Regions from separate parts of the Planifilum fimeticola genome, predicted to be linked through region 3. Evidence: riboswitches for the same ligand, from Rfam matches in the RefSeq annotation. Region 3 holds a riboswitch; each other region holds the start of a gene.

Region 1 (7,534 bases), on a different contig from region 3:
TTCCGGACGTTCCATCCATCCGTGAATCAGCCGCACCGCTTCATCGATTTTCCGTCTCAGCTCCTCAAACGTGGCCACAAACCACATGCGGAGCGGTTCCCGGTACCGGCCGAGAATCATGACGCGCAGCCGGTAATCTCCCTCGTATTGGGGAACATGTCCCACGTCCAGCACATATTTTCCATGCTGATATTGGACGATCAGCATGTCTTCGCTCAGCCTGAGCTCCTGATCCGCAAAGGAAAGATCCGGATCGAGAAACAAACTGCCCAGGACCACCTTCCCTTGCCCGAAGTCGAAATGATGAAGCAAGCGGTTCACTCCTTCAATCTGATTGACGACAGACCGGTCCACGCGGGTGCCCAATCCTGTCTGCCTTTTTGAAATCACTCGCCGTCCGCGGAATCAAAAGAAGGGCAATTTACACCCGATATTGGCTGATGCGGCTCTTTTCGGGGTGGGATGGGTCGGAAGACAGGACCCACAGATGGCGGTCTCCGGTCATTTTGACTTTCAGAAAATATTCCGACGGCTCCGGCTCCAGAACAAACCGGGTCGCGTGATTTCGCACGCCGACAATCCGGGTTTCACTCGCGAAGATCAAACCGCCGTCATGGTAAACCGCGCTGTGCCAATTTCCTTCCGGCTTCCCGACCTCCGTGATCAGACGGCCCGTCAGGTCAAAAACCCTGATGTTCTCACCGGAGGGCGTTTCCAGCACCAGCATTCCGTCTTCGAAGTGGATCAACCGGTGCTGACGGATCAGGGACGCGGTATTTCCGAACATCCCGGCTTTTTCGGTGCAAAACCGGACGTGGCCTTCGGAAAGATCCACTCGATATGGGTTTCCGGAATAATCCAGCAACAACAGTTCCTTTTCCTGCCATCTGTGAACCGGTGAGAAGACCGTTTGCCGCATTGCTCCTTCCAGCGGAATGACGGCGGACTTCATTTCCGCGAGATCCACCGGGACCAGACAGCCGTTCTCGGCGCAATAAAGCACCATCCGCTTTTTATCCCCGTCGGAATAGGCATGGTAGATCATCACGCCATCAAAAAGGTTCAGCTCATCGACGGGTTCCAGCTGTAGGTTCAGAATCTTGATCCCGGAGTAGTGATGGTTCACGACAATCCGGTCCCCGCACACTTCCATGAAATACATGTCGTTGTTCCATTCTTCAAAACGGCTGACCAAGCGGTGCACAGCATCCTCCGTCCTTTCCTTCGATTTTTTCTTGATTCCCTGCGTTTCCTGCAATCTCCTCTTTGCATGCGGGTTTTTCTTTTGATTTTGCTGACAACATCCGCACCCTGTCGTCGCGACGCGTACGGGTCTTTTTCTTGTCCTGACGGGTTTCATGAGCGCCGGTTCATCCATCGTTCACCGCGCGTTGGACCACTTCGTTCCTGTATTCGCCCGCCTCCGCGGGTTGTTTCTGGAAACCGTCCAGGGTTTAGGGGATGGTTTTTGCGATTTTTCTGTTGACATGTTCAGGGACTCAAGATATCCTGTGAATAAAACATAGTTAATAAACCTACTTTATTGGGTTTAATAGATGATTAAGTAGGTCAGTTTTAATATATTCCAATCGATACCTCATCCAGAGAGGCGGAGGGACCGGCCCGATGAAGCCTCGGCAACCCGTCCCGCCTTCCGTTTCGAGGGCGGGACACGGTGCCAATTCCGGTGGGGCACCATGGTCCCTGAAGATGAGGAGGGAAAACCATTCCTTTTCCTCTTCTCAGGGAGAGGGATTTTTTATTTAAAAAAGGGGGAGTGAGCCATGGCCGAGCGACGGAAGTGGAAATGGGAGGAGAATGCGGCGGAACTGAATGAGGTGGAACGGCTGAAGCTGAAAAAGGACGGTCTGGATGTCATTCAGGACATTTACCGATGGGCGAAGTCGGGATACGAATCGATTCCCGAGGAGGATTTCACCCGTCTGAAATGGGCGGGCATCTATCAGCAGCGCCCCAAGGACGGCCATTTCATGATGCGGGTCCGCATCCCGTCCGGCGTGTTGGATACCCGGCAGGTGCGTGTGCTGGCGGAGCTGGCCCGGGAGTACGGCCGGGGGCTGATCGACGTCACGACCCGCCAGTCGGTTCAGTACCACTGGTTGCGCATCGAGCAGATTCCGGACATTTTCCGCCGTCTGGAGGAAGTGGGACTCCATCCTTACGAGGCCTGCGGGGACTGCCCCCGAAACATCGTGGGCAATCCCCTGGCCGGGATCGATCCCCATGAGCTGATCGACACCCGTCCCATCGTCGAGGAATTGGAGCGCACCTTTCTTCTCAACCGGGAGTTTTCCAATTTGCCCCGGAAATACAAAATTTCCGTCTCGTCCAATGTCTACAACGCGGCGAACGCCCAGATCCACGATCTCGCCTTCACGCCGGCGGTCAAGGAGATCGGCGGGAAGGAGGCGGTCGGTTTCCACGTATGGGTGGGCGGCGGCCTCTCCTCCCGTCCGCACATGGCGAAGCAACTGGACCTGTTTGTCCTTCCGGAACAGGTGGTGGAGGTGGCCGTGGGCGTGACCCGGGTGTTCCGGGATTACGGTTATCGAAAAAAGCGGCACCGGGCCCGGCTCAAATTCCTCGTGGCGGACTGGGGTGCGGAAAAATTCCTGGAGGTGCTCGAGACGTACATCGGTCCGTATCCGTCCCGGGGGAAGGACCGGCTGGTCGGCTGGAATGCGGGATATTTCACCGGAGTCCATCCCCAGAAACAGAAAGGTTACTTCTACGTGGGACTCAATGTGCCGATGGGCCGGACGTCCGCGGAGGAGTTTTTCCAACTGGCCGATCTGGTGGATGAATACGGTTCCGGTTCGGTGCGGACCGTCAACACCCAGAACCTGATCATCCCCGACGTGCCGGAGGAGAGGCTGGATGATCTGCTGGCGGAATCCCTTCTCCAGCGGCTTACGCCCTATCCCAAGCCCTTTGTCGGCCATGCGGTTTCCTGCACGGGAATCCAGTTCTGCAATCTGGCCCTGACGGAAACAAAGGGGCTGATGCGCCGGGTGGTTGAATATCTGGACGAACAGGTGGAGCTGGATACGCCGATCCGCTTGCACATCAACGGGTGCCCCAATTCCTGCGGACAGCAGCAGATTGCCGACATCGGCCTCATGGGAGGAAAGATGAAGACGGTCGACGGGATGATTGAGGCGTACACCGTTTCCGTCGGCGGCCATCTGGGGGAAGGGGCGACCTTCAACACCCCTCTTAAGGGAAGGGTGCCGGCGGACCGGGTGGCACCGGTGTTGAAGGAGCTGATTCTCTTTTACAAGGAGCACCGCGAGCCGGAAGAGCCCTTTTGGCGCTTTGTGAGGCGGGTGGGAATCGACGCCCTCCAGAGGCGCTTTGATGAAATCCTGTCCCGGGCATCGGCGTCTTGAAGGGGTGGCGCCGATGAACCGGGAAGCGCTTTTTCTCTATAAAGTGTCCGCGGAAATTCAGGGAAAAGGAACCGTTCATGTCATCCTCCTCGCCGCCAGCGATGAAGGGGCCTTTGCGGCGGCGGAGAAGGAGCTGGACCGTCACTTAATCGCCGCGCCGCCGGTGGTTGAAATGGTCATCGTGGAGAAGCGGTCCGCCGGAAAAGGAAGGGGGTTTGTGGTGGAAGCCTCCGATTGGTGATCGAGAGAACCAAAGGGGAGGGATACGAATATGGAATGAATGGGAGGGATCAAAGAATGAGCGAATCAGACGGACAAATCAAGGCGGGCCGGGAAGAGATTCAAAGGGCGGCGAAGGATTTGAGGGATGCCCATCCCTCGGAGATCATCGCCTGGGGAGTCAAAAAATTCGGTTCCCGGAAGATCGCCCTGGCGTGCAGTTTCGGGGCGGAGGATGTGGCGCTCGTGGATATGCTGCAGAGAATCGATCCGGAGGTGGATATTTTCTACCTGGATACGGACCTCCATTTTCCGGAGACGTATCAGACCCGGGACCGGCTGACCCGGCGGTACGGAAAGAAGTTTATCCGCGTTTCGCCGGATTTGACGCTGGAGCAGCAGGCGAAAAAGTGGGGGGATCGGCTGTGGGAGCGGGATCCCAACCTCTGCTGCCGGCTGCGCAAAGTGGAACCCCTCAAAAAGGTGTTGTCCGGCTACTCCGCCTGGATCACCGGCATCCGCCGGGAACAATCCCCTACCCGTGCCGGTGCGGAAGTGGTGGAGTGGGATGAATCCTTCGGCCTGGTCAAATTGAATCCCCTGGCCCATTGGACCCATGATCAGGTATGGTCCTATATTCGGGAGCGGAATGTTCCCTACAATCCTCTTCATGATCGCCAGTATCCCAGCATCGGGTGCGAGCCTTGCACCATTCCGGTCAAACCCGGCCAGGATTTTCGGGCAGGCCGCTGGGCCGGTTTCGATAAAACCGAGTGCGGATTGCACCCGAACCGGAAAGGAGATTCGCAATGATGGAAACCATCTCCCCTCACGGCGGCACATTGATCAACCGGATGGCCGCCGAAGAGGAGAGGGAGGATTGGCTGAAACGGGCGAAGGAACTCCCCGGCTGGAAGGTTTCACCGGTCACCCTTTCCGATTTGGAATGTATCGCCACCGGGGTTTTTTCTCCCCTCAACGGATTTTTGAAGGAGGAGGATTATCTCTCGGTCCGGGACCGGATGCGCCTGGCGGACGGAACGGTCTGGCCGCTTCCGATCACCCTTCCGGTTCCGGAAGACCGCGCTTCGGAGATCCGGGAGGGAAAACCGGTGGCGCTCCGGGGGGAGGACGGAAGGATCTATGCGGTCCTGGAGGTGGAGAGCCTTTACCGGATCGACCCGAGGAAAGAGGCGCGGGAGGTGTTCCGCACCGAAGATGAGAATCATCCCGGCGTGAATCGCCTGTACCGCTCTTCCCCCCTCCGGGCCGGGGGGCCGATTCGCGTGCTGAACCGGCCGGATCACGGCGTCTTCAGCCGATTCATCCTGGATCCGGCGGACACCCGGCGGCGGTTTCGGGAACGGGGCTGGCGCCGGATCGTCGGTTTTCAGACCCGGAACCCGATCCATCGGGCTCACGAATACATCCAAAAGGCGGCCTTGGAGACGGTGGACGGACTTTTCCTCAATCCCTTGATCGGTGAGACCAAGTCGGACGACATCCCTGCGGACCTTCGGATGAAAAGCTACCAGGTGATTCTGGATCACTACTACCAGCGCGATCGCGTGTTGTTTGCCGCCTTTCCGGCGGCGATGCGCTATGCGGGGCCCCGGGAGGCCGTGTTCCACGCTCTGGCCCGCAAAAATTACGGTTGCACCCATTTTATCGTCGGGCGCGATCATGCCGGCGTGGGGGACTATTACGGCACCTACGACGCCCAACGGATCTTCGACGAATTCCGATCGGAGGAGCTGGGGATCATCCCCCTCTTCTTCGAGCACAGCTTCTATTGCCAGCGCTGCGACGGGATGGCCTCTTACAAGACCTGCCCCCACGGCGAGGAGCACCACGTCATTCTGTCCGGCACCAAGGTGCGGGCCATGTTGAAGGAGGGAATCATGCCGCCGCCGGAGTTTTCCCGGCCGGAGGTGGTTCGGGTCTTGATCGAGGGACTCAAGGGGTCTCGATGATCAATAGGGTTGTAGAGGCGAGAGAATCCATAAAATCGCCGATCTTTTGTCGGCAATGCCGGAGGATTCCCCTCCGGCCTTTTTGTGTCGATTTTCTGCAACCGGACAGGGGCGAAAGGGGGGTGTTATAATTGAATTGTGCAAACCTTTTCTCTTCATAACGAAAAGGAATCACCATGCGGGAAATCGGGGGAAATGTATGCGCGTGGGCATCTTCGCAACCTGTCTTGTCGATGTGTTTTTTCCGGAAGTGGGCATCAGCATGGTGCGGGTGCTGCGCAGGCTCGGCTTCGACGTGGATGTTCCCGAGGGGGCAACCTGCTGCGGACAGCCCGCCTTCAATACCGGGTATTGGGAGGAAGCGAGGCGGGCGGCCAAGGGATTGATTCGCGCCCTGGAACCTTATGACGCCGTCGTGGCTCCCTCGGGTTCCTGCACGGCGATGGTCCGCCATATGTACCCGCGGCTGCTGGAGGAGGAACCGGAATGGTCGGAGCGGGCCAAGGGGCTTGCGTCCAAGTGCTATGAGTTTTCCGAGTTTCTGGTGCATCAGCATGGGTTGGTCGACTTGGGCGCCCGTCTGGAGGGGGTCGCCACCTATCACCACTCCTGCCACATGCGCAGAGAGCTGCGGGTGACGGATGCTCCCCTGAAGCTGCTGGCCCGCGTCCGCGGATTGACGTTGCAGGAGCTCCCCCGCGGAGAGGACTGCTGCGGCTTCGGCGGAACCTTCGCCGTCAAGATGGGCGGAATTTCCACGGCCATGGCCGACGAAAAGGCGGACCACATCCTTTCCACCGGGGCCGATTTCCTCGTGGGTTCGGACATGGGTTGCCTGATGCATCTGGGTGGAAGGTTGAGCCGCCGGGGGAAATCGGTGCAGGTCCTCCATGTCGCCCAGGTTTTGGATCGGGGGTTGAGCTGAAATGAAGGGCAGAACGGCTTTTCACGAGCGGGTCGGCAAGGCGTTGGAGGATTCCTTCCTGCGGCGTTCCGTCCGGGAAACCCAGGACCGGTTGAGGGAAGGAAGGGTTCAGGCGGCGGAGGACTGGGGGGACTGGGAAGCCCTGCGGTCCCGAGGCGAAGCGATCCGCCGTCACACCGTGGAAAATCTGGATGTGTATTTGGACCGGTTCGCCACGCGGGTGGAAGAGGCGGGGGGGCGCATGTTCTTCGCCGACACGGCGGAGGAGGCCCGCCGGTACATCCTCCGGCTGGCCGCCGAGAAGGGCGTTGCTTCCGTTGTCAAATCCAAGTCGATGGTTTCGGAGGAGATCGGTCTGAATCAGGCCCTGGAAGAGCGGGGAGTGGAAGTGACGGAGACCGATCTCGGGGAGTACATCATCCAGTTGGCGGGGGAGAAGCCCTCTCACATCATCGCCCCCGCCATCCACAAGAACCGGAAGCAGGTGGCCCGGCTCTTCTCCCGGGAAGCGGGCAGGCCGCTGGCCGAAGAGACGGAGGAATTGACGGCCTATGCCCGCCGGCGGCTGCGGGAAAAGTTTCTGCGCGCCGATATGGGGATTACCGGATGCAACTTCGGCGTGGCCGAATCGGGGTCGGTGGTCCTGGTGAGCAATGAGGGGAATGCCCGGCTGACGTCCACCCTGCCCCGGATCCATGTGGTGGTGATGGGGATGGAGCGCCTTGTTCCCCGGTGGGAGGACCTGGATGTGCTGTTGACGCTGCTCACCCGAAGCGCCACGGGACAGAAAATCACCAGCTACGTGACGGCGATCACGGGGCCACGCCGCTCCGGGGACGCGGACGGGCCGGAGGAATTGCACATCGTGGTGGTGGACAACGGCCGCTCAAACCTTTTGGGTACCAAGTATCAACAGATTCTCCACTGCATCCGCTGCGGGGCGTGTCTCAACGTTTGCCCCGTCTATCGGCACATAGGCGGTCATGCCTACGGAAGCGTCTATTCCG
Region 2 (6,977 bases), on a different contig from region 3:
GAAGTATACCCGGGAGAGGTGATGGGGATCCTCGGGCCCAACGGCGCCGGCAAAACCACGCTGATCCGGATGATGACGGGCCTCATCACCCCCACCCGCGGGGAGATCCGCATTCGGGGAAAAAGCGTGCGATCCCAGTTTGAGCGGGCCATCCGACATGTGGGAGCCATTGTGGAAAATCCGGAGTTCTACCCGTTCCTGACGGGGTACAAGAATCTGCTCCACTTTGCCCGGATGGCGCCGGATGTGGGCGAAGATCGAATCCGGGAAGTCGTCTCCCTGGTGAAGCTGGAGGAAGCCATCCACGATCCGGTCAAGACCTATTCCCTGGGAATGCGCCAGCGCCTGGGGGTGGCCCAGGCGATCCTGCACCATCCCTCCCTGCTCATCCTGGACGAGCCCACCAACGGACTGGATCCCGCCGGTATCCGCGAACTGCGGGATTATCTGCGCCATTTGGCCAAGGCGGAACAAACGGCGGTGCTGGTGTCGAGCCATCTGCTGTGGGAGATGCAGCTGATGTGCGACCGGGTGGCCATCCTCCGGGACGGAAAACTGATCGAAGTCCGGAGGATGAGCGAAATCCTTCGGCGGGATTCCGAGGAACTCCGAACCCGTTTCGAGGTGGACCGGACGGATCCGGTCCCGTCGGTATTGCTCCAACTGGGGTTGGATCGCGAATGGAAAGAATGCCCCGGCGGATTTGAGATCCGATTGCGGCGGGAGGAAACCGCGGAACTGAACCGCCGGTTGATCGGAGCCGGGGTTCGGGTGTACGCCATCCACCGGATGGAACAGTCGCTGGAAGAACGCTTCCTGGAAATGACGGAAGGGGATAAGCCGTGATCTTAGGACCGCTGATCCGAAACGAACAGATGAAAATCATGGACCGGACGCGAACCCTGGTCATGTGGGGGCTGTTGATCCTGGCGGTCTGCCTTTTGGCGATCGGGCAGCGATTGATCCTCGTCTCCGGCGCCCCCGTGGACATGTGGGAATTCGCCGAAGGTTGCACCCATCTGCTGTTCATCGTCCAATTATTCACCCTGGTCGTCGCAGGGGATATCATCTCCAGCGAGTTTTCCTGGGGAACGGCGAAATTGTTGCTCATCCGCCCCGTGAGCCGGACCAAAATCCTGCTGTCCAAATTTGCGGCGGTACTCACCTTTCTTTTGGCCGGCATGGCTGTCCTGCTGCTGGCCTCCCTGCTGTTCGGAGCGGTCTTCTTTCGATGGACGGGATCCGGAGACGCCCTGGAATCGCTGAAATCCCTGGCTTCGACCTACGGACTGTACGGAGTGGAAGTGATGGTGACCGCCTCCCTCGCCTTCATGTTGTCCGCCGTGTCCCGCAGCAGCACCCTGTCCGTCGGGTTGTCCATCTTCCTCTTTTTTTCCGGTGCATTTCTATCGGAATTATTGAAAACGTGGGGCGTCAGCTGGGGAAAATACCTGCTGTTTGCCAATCTGGATCTGTCCCCCTATTTCCTCGGCCACTCCCCGCCCTTTCCGGGCATGTCGCTCGGTCACTCCCTGTCGGTGCTGGCAATCCATTTCGCGCTGTTTCACCTGATCACCTGGTGGGCCTTTGTCAAACGGGATGTCCTGATATGAAGGAGATCCGGGAAAAATTTTTTAAAACTTTCCCGGTCGAGTCTGTCACCCCATGCAATCGAAACAATTAATATATTTCGGAATAACGCGATGCTGTTGACATGCCGAAGGGCGTCGTAGTAGGATGTTTCTTGACAATTTCATAAGGCGATTACGCGCGCTCTTATCCAGAGAGGTGGAGGGACTGGCCCGATGAAACCCGGCAACCGTCCGCGGTCTGTGTGCGGAAATGGTGCCAATTCCTGCAGAGCCCAACGGTTCTGGCAGATGAGAGAGGCGATTTTAGATATAAGATCCCTTTCTGCTCTGGCAGGAAGGGATTTTTTCTTCAACGGGTGGTGAGAGGATCGATGATCACACTGGATCATGTGAGCAAAGTATTCCGCTCTCCGAAGGACGGAGACGTGGTTGCCCTCAAGGATATTCATCTGGAAATCAAGCGCGGGGAAATCTTCGGCATCGTCGGCCACAGCGGCGCCGGAAAGAGCACGCTGCTCCGCCTGCTCAACGGCTTGGAAAAGCCCACGTCGGGCCGGGTGACGGTGGACGGGATCACCATCTCCGAAAGCAGTGAGCGCGAGCTGAGGGAAGCGCGAAAGAAAATCGGCATGATCTTTCAGCACTTCCACCTGCTCTGGTCGCGCACCGTTTGGGAGAACGTAGCCTTCCCCCTGGAACTGGCCGGAAGGTCCAAAAAGGAGATCCGGGAAAAGGTGGACACGCTGCTGGAACGGGTGGGACTCACCCACCGGGCGAACGCTTATCCCGCCCAACTGTCCGGCGGACAGAAACAGCGGGTCGGCATCGCCCGGGCCCTGGCCAACGATCCGACCGTGCTGCTTTGCGATGAAGCGACGTCGGCCCTGGACCCCGAGACCACCTCTTCCATCCTGGAACTTCTCAAAGAGATCCACCGGGACACCGGGATCACCATGGTGGTCATCACCCACGAAATGAGCGTCGTCAAGCGGCTGTGCCAAAGCATGGCCGTGATGGAGGATGGCAAGATCGTGGAGCAGGGCGACGTGGAGGCCCTGTTCCGGGAGCCGAAGCACCCGGTGACCCGGCAATTTGTGGAATCCCTGATCACTGAAAAAGAGGAATCCGAACAGCACTCCGCCTTGATTCGGATTCCTTCCGACCGCCTGGATCGCCTCTGGGGCCTGCTGGCCGAACGGGTCAAGCGGGGCGTGACCGCCACCATCCTGCCCGATGCCGTCGAAAGCGACGAGCATGTTGCGCTGCGGATCAGCGGGCCGGAGGAGGCCGTTCGGGAAGTCGTGGAAGCCATCGAGCGGGGAGAAAACCGCGGGGTGATTTCGCATGTTTGATCAACTGGACACTCAATTGTTGTGGCAGGCAACCGGGGAAACCATATACATGGTGGCCATCTCCACCTTCTTCTCGGCCTTGATCGGCATCCCCCTGGGCGTGCTGCTGGTCATCACCGACAAGGGTCACCTTTGGGAGCATGTCACGCTCCAACGCATTCTGGGCGTGATCGTCAACCTGTTCCGGGCGGTTCCCTTCATCGTGCTGGTCCTCTTCCTCTTTCCCTTGTCCAAATTGCTCGTGGGAACCACCCTCGGTCCGACGGCGGCCACGATCCCCCTGATCGCGGGAGCCGCCCCCTTCTATGCGCGCATGGTGGAAACCGCCATCCGGGAAATCGACCGGGGCGTGATCGAAGCCGCCCTCGCCATGGGGGCCACCCGGATGCAGATCGTCCGGAAGGTGCTGCTGCCGGAGGCCAAGCCGGCGATCATCTCCGGCCTGACCGTCACCTGCGTCGCCCTGATCAGCTTCTCGGCGATGGCGGGAATCGTGGGCGGCGGCGGTCTGGGCGACGCCGCATACCGCTTCGGATTCCAGTCCTTCAACGACCAGATGCTGTACGCCTGCGGCCTGTTGCTCGTCCTCTTCGTGCAGCTGGTCCAGTGGGGCGGCGACCGGCTGGCGCGACGCGTCGACAAACGATAAACGGCAAACGATAAACCGAAATATCGCCATCAGACCCATTCGGAAAAGGAGGCATCCGATCATGAAAAAATGGTGGTTCGGACTGCTCTCGCTCGTTCTGCTGCTGGGAACAGCCGCATGCGGAGGAGGCAGCCAGGAAAAGACGACACTGCGCGTGGGGGCCACGCAGGTGCCCCATGCCGAGATCCTGAACCATATCAAGCCGACGCTGGAAAAAGAGGGAATCCAGCTGGAGGTGCGCGTCTTCCAGGATTACGTCCTGCCCAATAAAGCGGTGGAAGAAGGGGAACTGGACGCCAATTACTTCCAGCACATTCCCTGGATGGAATCCACCAACAAAGAGCAGGGATGGCATCTGGTCAAGGTGACGGGGGTTCACATCGAACCGATGGGGGCTTACTCCAAAAAATACAAATCCAAAGAGGAGATCCCCGACGGCGCGACCGTCGCCATCCCCAACGCCACCAGCGAAATGACCCGGGTCCTGCTGTTGCTGGATCAGCAAGGGCTGATTAAACTGGACAACCGCGACGGGGACAAAACCCTCCAAAACATTCAATCCAACCCGAAAAAGCTGAAATTCAAAGCGCTGGAACCGGCCATCCTGCCGAGGGTCCTGGATCAGGTGGATGTGGCGGTCATCAACACCAACTACGCCCTTCAGGCCAAGCTGAATCCGGTGAAGGATTCCCTGTTCATCGAGGACAAGAATTCCCCCTACGTGAACGTGTTGGCCGTCAAAAAAGGCAATGAAAAGGATCCGGCCATCCAAAAGCTGGCCGAAGTCCTCACCTCTCCGGAAGTGAAGAAGTTTATCGAGGAAAAATACAACGGCGCCGTCGTCCCGGCCTTTTGATGAAAAGCCCTGCGCTCCATGCGCAGGGCTTAGCTTTTGTCAAACCACAAATCCAAAGGAAGGTTTCTCCCCGACTCCACGCAGTGCCGTTCGAGGGAAAATCCCTTCCGTTCTTTTGTCGAGAACGGAACCCTAATCGAATCATCATTGACGAAACCCGATCACAACGACGCGATCCGCTCTTTCCGCACCTTCTCCTTCCCGGACGGAATCGAAGGGCCGGGCGCTTTTGATGCCCCAGAAATAGAAGACCAGAGCAAGCGCGGCAATCAGAACCATGTCGGCACCGTAGGGAATCAGGTTGAGCCCGCCGAATCGCTCGCTGCCCAGACAGGAAATCAGGACCATGAAGGCGAGGTATCCGATCAGCCACAATCCCGCCTTCAACCGGGGGATGAAATCGGCCCAGCCCTCTTTGGACTGATAATAGAGATAGATCGGCAAGCCCAACACCATGATCAGAACCACCTTGCCCGTCAGCGGCCAGGTCGCCCAATACAGGATCAACGATGCCAGGATGAACGCCACCGGCGCGATCGCGCCCATCCCCTTCACCCGGATCGGCCGGTTCGCGGTATCCCTTTGGCGCAGCACCATGACGGCAACAGGTCCCGTCGCGTAGGAGATCAGCGTGGCGACGGAAATCACTTCCGCCAGGGATCCCCATCCGCGGAATAAAAAGAGGAAGACGAAGGCAACCGCCAGGTTGAGACACAAGGCCGCCCGCGGCACCCCGTATATGGGGTGAATCACGCCGAACACCTTCGGCATGTGGCCGTTTTCCTTCATGCCGTAAACCATCCGCGCCGTGGTGGCGGTGTTGGTGACGCCCGCGCCGGACGGTGAAACGAAGGCGTCGGCAAAGAGGAGCAACGCCAGCCAATTGAGATTGAGGGCGATCGCCAAGTCGGCGAAGGGTGAATTGAAGTGGATGCCGCTCCACCCCTTGGCGGCCTGCTCCGGGGAAACGGCCCCGATGAAGGCGATTTGCAGCAGGACGTAGACCCCGCCGGCCATCAGGATCGACCCGACCACCGCGATCGGAATGGAGCGATTGGGGTTTTTCGCTTCTCCCGCCAGGTTGACCGGGCTTTGGAAGCCGTTGAAGGCGAACACCACGCCGGAGGTGGCCACCGCCGTCAGCACTCCGGACCATCCATACGGGGCAAAACCGCCATGGCTCGTAAAGTTTTCGGTATGAAAGCCGGCAGCGATCAACCCCAGCACCGTAAGAAGGGGGACGACCAGTTTGAACACGGTGATGGCGCTGTTCGCAGTCGCAAACAGGCGAACGGTCCAGAAATTCAAGAGGAAGTACACGATGATCAACGCCCCGGCCAGGATCAGTCCCGCCGAGGACAGCTCCTTCCCGTCATAAAGGCGCCCCGCCCAATCCCAGGGCCACGAGCTCATATATTGAACGGAAGCCACCGCTTCCACGGGGATGACCGATACAATCGCAATCCAGTTGGCCCATCCGGAGAGAAAACCGACGAAGGGGCCGTGTGAATGCTGAGCATAGCGCACCATTCCCCCCGTCTGGGGAAACATCGTTCCCAGCTCGGCATAGGTCAGCCCGATAAATACCGTGGCGATCATTCCCAAAATCCACGCGATAATGGCGGCCGGTCCGGCAACGGATGCCGCTTTCCAGGCACCGAACAGCCATCCGGAACCGATGATGGTCCCCAGCCCCGTCATCAACAGGGCAAAAGTTCCCAGTTCCTTCTTCACGTTCTTCTCTGACACCTTCTCCACTCCCCAACCCGCGAGGCAGCATGAGGGTTCGGGAAATGCCTCACGGCGTATATTGGGGGAATTATATCACAAACGGATTTGCCGATTCTATTATTTTACCTTTTGCAAAAAATTATCTCTATTAACCAAACTGATGACATCAAGGCCCCCTTTTCCCCTTTTACTGTTTATAAAATTGAAAACAAGAGATTTTCCCTTGCTTTGCAAACGATCGTTCGTCATATTTCAGATATACACATTACAAAATTCTTATAAAAAATCTTCTTGTCCAAATCAAGTTTATGCATATCTGATAAGGTACAAAGCCCCCGAATACCATTTGAGTCCTCTCCGAATCCCGCCTTCCCACTGCTCCTCAGATCGTCGCAGGGCGGAAAAGCGAATGGCGACCCGGGGCGGGTGGCGGTTGCAGCCCCGGAATCGATCCTCGAGGTGATCAAACAGAAAGGAGAGCTATTTTTTCACTTTTTCATGCCCGAAAACAGTCCCGTTTTGCGGCTCTTTTGGTTAAGCGGGGAGAATTTCGTGCATGTTATACTGAATGCAATACTCCGACGTGTTTGCAACGCTTAAGCAAATTCACTTATGATATAAAGGGGTGAAATCATGGCACGGGAAAGTAAATTTACGAAAAGGGATTTGTATAAGTTCACCCACCATCTATTGCTGCAACACGGCTATGCAGGATTTCACTTTGGTTTGCTCGCAGAGAAGTTAAATATCACCAGAGCGGCTTTATACAAGTATTTTAACAACAAAGACGAGCTGAT
Region 3 (7,534 bases):
AAAAAGGGCTGGAGAGCGGCGAGATCAAGTCGCAAAAACAACCGGCGGTCTACTTCTACATGTTCAACGTGGAGAAGAAGCCCTTTAACAACAAGAAGATCCGCAGAGCCTTCGCCTTGGCCATCGACCGTAAGTCGATCGTCGAAAACGTGACTCAGGGCGGACAGGTGCCGGCCACCGGCTTCGTTCCGTGGGGGATCCCGGACTTCGTCGCCGAGAAGGACTGGGTAGAGACCCGCGATGACTATCTGCCGGAAAAGGCCCAGCCGGAAGAAGCCAAGAAGCTGCTCGAGGAAGGCATGAAGGAAGAAGGGTTTGACAAACTTCCCGCGGTGACCATCGATTACAACACCGATGAAGGTCACAAGAAGATCGCCGAAGCGATTCAGCAAATGTGGAAGAAGAACCTCGGGGTGGACGTGAAACTGCGCAACTCCGAATGGCAGGTGTATCTGGACAAGACCAAGGCCGGCGACTTCCAGGTGGGACGCCTTGGTTGGTTGCCCGACTACATCGACCCGATGACCTTCATGGACATGTGGGTGACGGGTGGAGGCAACAACGATACCCGCTTCAGCCATAAGGAGTACGACGCCTTGATCAAGAAAGCCAAATCCACGGCCGATCAAAAGGTCCGCATGGAAGCGATGCACAAGGCGGAAGACATCCTGATGGACGAAATGCCGATCGCACCGATCTATTTCTATACGGATCTCTACATGGAGCAGGATTACGTGAAGGGTGTTGTGCGGAATCCGGACAAGAGTGTCTACTTCCGAGATGCCTATATTCTTGAGCATTAATGGAAGTTCCGGGCATGGGTGAAAGTCACCCCTTCATGGGGTGACTTTCCCTTGTCCGCTTTTTCTGCAGAGGAGGTGTTGCCGGTGCTTCGATATATTGGAAAACGTTTTCTTTACATGCTGCTCTCCCTCTGGGTGATCGCCACCCTGACTTTCGTCATGATGCATCTGGCTCCCGGCGGTCCCTTTGCCTCGGAGAAGAAGTTGCCGCCCCAGATCATCGCCAACCTGGAAGCGCATTATAATCTGGACAAGCCGCTTCCTGTGCAATATGCCCTCTATATGAAAAATTTGATCATGTTCGATCTGGGCCCCTCGATCAAATCGGAGGCCCGGGACGTGAACGGCATTCTGGCCGACGGATTCCCCGTCTCCGCCCAGCTTGGCCTTGAGGCGATGGCTGTCGCCGTGCTGGCGGGACTGATCATGGGAATTATCGCCTCTCTTCGCCACAACCGGCTGCCGGATTATACCGTCATGTTCCTGGCGGTGGTCGGGCTGGCCGTCCCCAGTTTCGTCCTTGCCCCACTCTTCCAGAAGTATTTTGGTCTCGAATGGGAACTGTTGCCGATTGCAGGCTGGGGTTCCTTTGAGGATTCCATTCTGCCGGCCATTGCACTGGCCTTTACCCCCCTGGCACTGATGACCCGATTGATGCGCTCCAGCATGCTGGAGGTGCTGGGACAGGATTACATCCGCACCGCCCGCGCGAAGGGGCTGTCCCCGTCAAGGGTGATCACCCGGCACGCGATCCGCAATGCCATTTTGCCGGCGATCACCATCGTCGGTCCCCTGGCGGTGGATATCATCACCGGCAGTTTCGTGATCGAGAAGATCTTCTCCATTCCGGGCATCGGAAAATATTTTGTGGACAGCATTTTTAACCGGGATTATTCGGTGATCATGGGCGTGACCGTCTTCTACTCCGCGCTGCTTCTCCTGGTCAATTTGCTGGTGGACATCGCCTACACGTGGGTGGATCCGCGAATCAAGATCGGCGGAAGGGGGGCGAACTGATATGTCTTTGCCTGCAGAAGCTTTTGAGCCGGCGCCGCGCCGCGAGGCGGAGGCGGAGGCCATTGCGCGGCCCAGCCTTACCTACTGGCAGGATGCCTGGTTGCGTCTGAAGAAGAACTGGATGGCGATGGCGGGTCTTATCATCCTCGTACTTCTCGCCGTGATGGCCATTTTCGGACCCTATATGGTGGAATACACCTATTACGAACAAAACCTGGAAACGGGAAAAAACCTGGAACCCTCCGGTGAGCACTGGTTCGGGACCGATGATCTGGGGCGGGATATGTTCGTCCGCACCTGGTACGGCGCCCGCGTGTCGCTGCTGATCGGATTGGCGGCGGGATTGATCGACTTGATCGTCGGTGTGCTCTACGGCGGCATTTCCGGCTACAAGGGCGGGCGGACCGACGAGATCATGATGCGGATCGTCGACGTCCTGTGGGGCCTTCCGTACCTGTTGATCGTGATTCTCCTGCTGGTCGTGATGGAGCCCGGCGTCCTGACGATCATCATCGCCTTGTCGGTTACCGGCTGGTTGCGCATGGCCCGTCTGGTGCGGGGGCAGGTCCTGCAGCTGAAGGAGCAGGAGTACGTGCTCGCCGCCCGAACCCTGGGGGCGAGCGGCCGGTGGATCTTGTCCAAGCATCTGCTCCCCAACTCTCTGGGACCGATCATTGTTCTTTTGACCTACACCGTCCCCAACGCCATTTTCGCCGAGGCGTTCCTGAGTTTCCTCGGGCTGGGGGTGCAGGCGCCCTTCGCCAGCTGGGGGACGATGATCGACGATGCGACGGCGGTGATTTTGTCGGGTGAGTGGTGGCGTCTCTTCTTCCCCGCCTTTTTCCTCAGCCTGACGCTGTTGGCCTTCAATATGCTCGGCGATGGCCTGAGGGATGCCCTGGATCCGAGAATGCGCAAGTAAAGGAGGGAGAACATGGCTCTTTTGGAAGTGGATAATCTGCATGTGTCGTTTCAGACTTACGGAGGAGAAGTACACGCGGTCCGCGGAGTCAGCTTCTCCCTCGAAAAGGGGGAGACCCTGGCCATCGTCGGCGAGTCGGGGAGCGGAAAAAGCGTCACCGCCCAGTCGATCATGCGGCTGATTCCGACGCCGCCGGGCATCATTAAGGAGGGGGAGATCCGCTTTGACGGAAAGAATCTCCTGTCCCTGTCCGAAAAGGAGATGTTCGGCATCCGGGGCTCGGAGATCGGCATGATCTTCCAGGATCCGATGACCTCCCTCAACCCGACGATGACCGTGGGCAAGCAGATCATGGAAGGATTGATCTGGCACCAGGGGATCGAGAAGCAGGCGGCCCGGGAGCGGGCGATCGAAATGCTTCGCCTGGTGGGAATTCCCACTCCTGAAAAGCGGGTGGATCAGTATCCCCACGAGTTCAGCGGCGGGATGCGGCAGCGGGCGATGATCGCCATGGCCATGGCGTGCAATCCGAAAATCCTCATCGCCGACGAACCCACCACCGCCCTGGACGTGACCATCCAGGCGCAGATCATGGAACTGATGAAGGAGCTGCAGGAAAAAACGGGAACGGCGATCATCCTGATCACCCACGATCTGGGAGTGGTGGCCGAAACCGCTCACAAGGTGGCCGTCATGTACGGCGGGAAAGTGGTGGAGTACGGAACGGTGGAGGAGATTTTCTACCGTCCCCGCCATCCCTACACCTGGGGACTGCTCAACTCCATGCCCCGGCTGGATATGAAACGGGACGGGGAATTGCAGTCGATCCCGGGTTCCCCGCCGGACCTGTTCAAGCCGCCGCAGGGATGCCCCTTCGCCGACCGTTGCCCTCATACGATGAACATCTGCCACAGCACGATGCCGGAGAAGACCGATGTCTCTCCCAGCCACGGGGTATATTGCTGGCTGGAGCATCCCCAGGCGCCACGCGTGGATCGAAATCTTCGGGTGAACATCTCGGCGAAGTGAGTTTCCCCGCGAATGCTCTTCTGCGCAAGATGCTCTGCCACGGGACGGAAAAGGGGAGGGCCTTTGGCCGCCCCTTTCGGACCCGATGGCACGGCCTTGACACACCCCTTTAAATTGTCGTATGATAACAGAAAATTCAATAGGCGTCTTCTTATCCAGAGTGGCGGAGGGACTGGCCCTATGAAGCCCGGCAACCACCCCGCTCCCGTCCAGGGAACGGCCGGATTGAGCTTGATCCGGACGAGGGGAAAGGTGCCAATTCCTGCAGGACCCTCGGGTCCTGAGAGATGAGAAGAGGCGGAACGGAATTCTACCCATTAGCGGTCCCGCGCCCTCTTCTGATCGAAGAGGGCGCTTGCTTTTCCGGAAGGGGGAGGATGGATGTGGCGACAACCGTCAACTGCCCGCAAAAGCTGACGGTTTCGATCGGTCCGATGGATTTGGAGTGCGGCCGGCGCCTTAAGCAGGTGGAAATCGCCGTGGAGACCGCCGGGACCTTAAACGAATCCCGGGACAACGTGATCCTTGTTTGTCATGCGCTTACAGGCGATGCCCACACGGTGGGGGATGAGGATCACCCCGGATGGTGGTACGGGCTGATCGGACCGGGCGGGTATATCGATACCAACCGCTATTTTGTGATCACGACCAATGTTCTGGGCGGATGCGCCGGAAGCACCGGTCCTTCGTCGATCGATCCGGAGACGGGGCGTCCCTACGGGTCTTCTTTTCCCGTGGTGACGATTCGGGATATGGTCCGCGCCCAGCGGCGCTGCCTGGAGAAAATGGGCATCTCCAAAATTGCGGCGGTGATCGGCGGTTCGATGGGCGGGATGCAGGTGCTGGAATGGGGCATCATGTACCCTGAAACGGTGGAGCGGATGATCCCGATCGCCACTTCCGCCGCCTTCTCTCCGATGGGGATCGCCTTCAACGACATCGGTCGCCAGGCGATCTTGGCGGATCCCGAATGGAAGGGCGGAAATTATTATCCCGGGCCCGGGCCCCGAAAGGGTTTGGCCATTGCCCGGATGATGGGGATGGTCACCTACCGGACCGAAACCCTTTTTGAGGAGCGGTTCAGCCGTCGGATCCAGGACGACGGCCCCATTACCCGGATGGATTCGATGTTTCAGGTGGAAAGCTACCTGCGATATCACGGGGAGAAGCTGGTCCGCCGCTTCGACGCGAACAGCTATTTGTATCTCCTCAAGGCGATGGATCTGCACGACATCGGGCGGGGACGAGGAGGGGTGGAGCGGGCGCTGTCCCGGATCCAGTCCGATGTGTTGGTGATCGGCATCCGGGAAGACATTCTGTTTCCGATCCGGGAGCAGCGAAAGATTCACTTCCTGCTTCAACGGCTGGGGAAGCGGTCTTTGCTGGAAGAAATTCATTCCCATTACGGTCATGACGCCTTTTTGGTCGAATTTGACCAGGTGGGCCCGCCGATTCGGCGTTTCCTGGGAGAAGGGGGCTGAGGGGTCTCCTTGACGCTCCCACGCAGTGGGAGTACAATAGGAATGTATTTATTCACTCTGTGAAACCCCTTTCCAAAAAGCGGTTTTCATTTTGACGATGATTTTTATGAATGTGCTGCCGTCTGTGCAGCTTTTTTGGAAAGTAGGGTAACATAGGAGAAGCACTCAGGTTTATGGGGGGCCTGGCAATGAATCACTCCAGTTTCTTCAACCGTCGGCTGCACTCGCTGTTGGGTGTCATACCGGTGGGATTTTTTTTGCTCGAGCATCTATTGACGAACTATTATGCCACCCGGGGAGCTGACGCTTTCCGCGAGCAGGTGGAATGGCTGTGGGACATTCCCTTCCTGCTCTTTTTGGAGATCTTCTTCATTTTCCTTCCCCTTTTGTATCACGGGGTGTACGGGCTGTATGTCGCCTTCCAGGCGAAGAACAATGTGACCAACTACGGTTACTTCCGGAACCTGATGTTCATGCTGCAACGGGTGACCGGAGTGATCACCTTCATCTTCGTCGGTTGGCACGTCTGGGAGACCCGGATTTACGTCGCTTTGAACGACTTGGCCGCGAACGAAGTGGGCATGCGGATGAACGAGATTTTGTCCAACAATTTCACCTTCGCTCTGTATGTGATCGGAGTCGTCGCCGCGGTTTTCCACTTCAGCAACGGCATGTGGTCCTTCCTGGTCAGCTGGGGGATCACCGTGGGACCCCGCGCCCAAGCCGTTTCCACCTGGGTGTGGGCCGTCGTGTTCGTCGTCGTGTCGTACATCGGCATTCGGGCCCTGTTTGCCTTTGTTGACCCAGAATTCATGGCCCAGTCGGCACAGTTTTAAAAGGGGGCACTGCCAATGAACGAGAAGGTCATCGTCGTCGGCGGAGGCTTGGCCGGTCTGATGTCCACCATCAAACTGGCGGAAGCGGGCGCCGACGTTCAACTGTTCTCCATCGTTCCCGTAAAGCGTTCCCATTCCGTCTGTGCGCAGGGCGGAATCAACGGTGCGGTCAACACCAAGGGGGAGGGAGACTCGCCCTGGGAACACTTTGACGACACCGTTTACGGAGGGGACTTCCTGGCCAACCAACCGCCCGTCAAGGCGATGTGTGAAGCGGCGCCGGGCATCATCTATCTGATGGACCGGATGGGAGTTCCCTTCAACCGGACGCCGGAAGGGCTTATTGACTTCCGCCGGTTCGGCGGCACCAAGCACCATCGGACCGCCTATGCCGGCGCGACGACGGGTCAGCAGCTGCTGTACGCGCTGGATGAACAGGTGCGGCGCTATGAAGTGGCCGGACGCGTCACCAAGTTTGAGCATTGGGAGTTTTTGTCCGCCGTTTTGGACGATGAAGGCCGCTGCCGGGGGATCGTCGCCCAGGATCTGCGGGGCGGGGAAATCCGCGCCTTCCCGGCGGATGCGGTGATTCTGGCCACCGGCGGACCGGGGATCATCTTCGGCAAATCGACCAACTCGATGATCAACACCGGAACCGCGGCCAGTGCCGTTTATCAGCAGGGAGCGATTTACGCCAACGGGGAGTTTATTCAGGTTCACCCGACGGCCATTCCTGGGGATGACAAGCTCCGGCTGATGTCGGAGTCGGCCCGCGGGGAAGGGGGCCGGGTCTGGACCTACAAGGACGGCAAACCCTGGTATTTCCTGGAGGAATGGTATCCCGCCTACGGGAACCTGGTTCCGAGGGATATCGCCACCCGGGCCATCTTCAAGGTGTGCGTCGACATGAAGCTGGGGATCAACGGGGAGAACATGGTCTATTTGGACCTCTCCCACAAGGATCCCAAGGAGTTGGACATCAAGCTGGGCGGGATCATCGAGATCTACGAGAAGTTCATGGGCGAAGATCCGCGGAAGGTTCCGATGAAGATCTTCCCGGCGGTCCATTACTCGATGGGCGGTCTTTGGGTGGACTACAACCACATGACCAACATTCCCGGCCTGTTCGCCGCGGGAGAATGCGATTATCAGTACCACGGAGCCAACCGCCTCGGGGCCAACTCCCTCCTCTCCTGCATCTTCGGGGGGATGGTGGCCGGTCCCAATGCGATCAAGTACGTCCGCGGGCTGGAAAAGTCGGCGGAGGATCTGCCGTCCACCCTGTTTGAGCAATACCGCAAAAAGGAAGAGGAAAAATACGAACAAATCCTCAAGATGGACGGTAATGAAAACGCCTATCAGCTGCACAAGGAACTGGGCGAATGGATGACCGACAATGTGACGGTGGTCCGTTACAACGACCGGCTGTTGAAGACGGACGAGAAG

The links. A riboswitch is a leader RNA that binds a small molecule or an ion and turns the genes downstream of it on or off. The one in region 3 is predicted to bind S-adenosylmethionine.
Region 1: linked by a shared signal. The riboswitch ahead of CLV97_RS12680 (nitrite/sulfite reductase) and the one ahead of metX (homoserine O-acetyltransferase MetX) in region 3 are both predicted to bind S-adenosylmethionine.
Region 2: linked by a shared signal. The riboswitch ahead of CLV97_RS17195 (methionine ABC transporter ATP-binding protein) and the one ahead of metX (homoserine O-acetyltransferase MetX) in region 3 are both predicted to bind S-adenosylmethionine.

The regions. Positions count from the first base shown of each region.
Region 1 covers NZ_PVNE01000021.1:47,728-55,261, reverse strand. The annotation lists gene CLV97_RS12690 (SMI1/KNR4 family protein) at 1-366, opposite strand, end outside; gene CLV97_RS12685 (hypothetical protein) at 422-1,258, opposite strand; SAM riboswitch class I at 1,595-1,717, shown strand; gene CLV97_RS12680 (nitrite/sulfite reductase) at 1,785-3,410, shown strand; gene CLV97_RS12675 (DUF3906 family protein) at 3,424-3,651, shown strand; gene CLV97_RS12670 (phosphoadenylyl-sulfate reductase) at 3,708-4,442, shown strand; gene sat (sulfate adenylyltransferase) at 4,442-5,602, shown strand; gene CLV97_RS12660 ((Fe-S)-binding protein) at 5,802-6,527, shown strand; gene CLV97_RS12655 (LutB/LldF family L-lactate oxidation iron-sulfur protein) at 6,529-7,534, shown strand, end outside.
Region 2 covers NZ_PVNE01000048.1:256-7,232, forward strand. The annotation lists gene CLV97_RS17185 (ABC transporter ATP-binding protein) at 1-846, shown strand, start outside; gene CLV97_RS17190 (ABC transporter permease) at 843-1,613, shown strand; SAM riboswitch class I at 1,774-1,887, shown strand; gene CLV97_RS17195 (methionine ABC transporter ATP-binding protein) at 1,964-2,944, shown strand; gene CLV97_RS17200 (methionine ABC transporter permease) at 2,937-3,593, shown strand; gene CLV97_RS17205 (MetQ/NlpA family ABC transporter substrate-binding protein) at 3,655-4,449, shown strand; gene CLV97_RS17210 (APC family permease) at 4,594-6,207, opposite strand; gene CLV97_RS17215 (TetR/AcrR family transcriptional regulator) at 6,814-6,977, shown strand, end outside.
Region 3 covers NZ_PVNE01000002.1:132,912-140,445, forward strand. The annotation lists gene CLV97_RS02060 (peptide ABC transporter substrate-binding protein) at 1-803, shown strand, start outside; gene CLV97_RS02065 (ABC transporter permease) at 888-1,820, shown strand; gene CLV97_RS02070 (ABC transporter permease) at 1,822-2,742, shown strand; gene CLV97_RS02075 (ABC transporter ATP-binding protein) at 2,755-3,771, shown strand; SAM riboswitch class I at 3,920-4,065, shown strand; gene metX (homoserine O-acetyltransferase MetX) at 4,155-5,252, shown strand; gene CLV97_RS02085 (succinate dehydrogenase cytochrome b558 subunit) at 5,441-6,088, shown strand; gene sdhA (succinate dehydrogenase flavoprotein subunit) at 6,104-7,534, shown strand, end outside.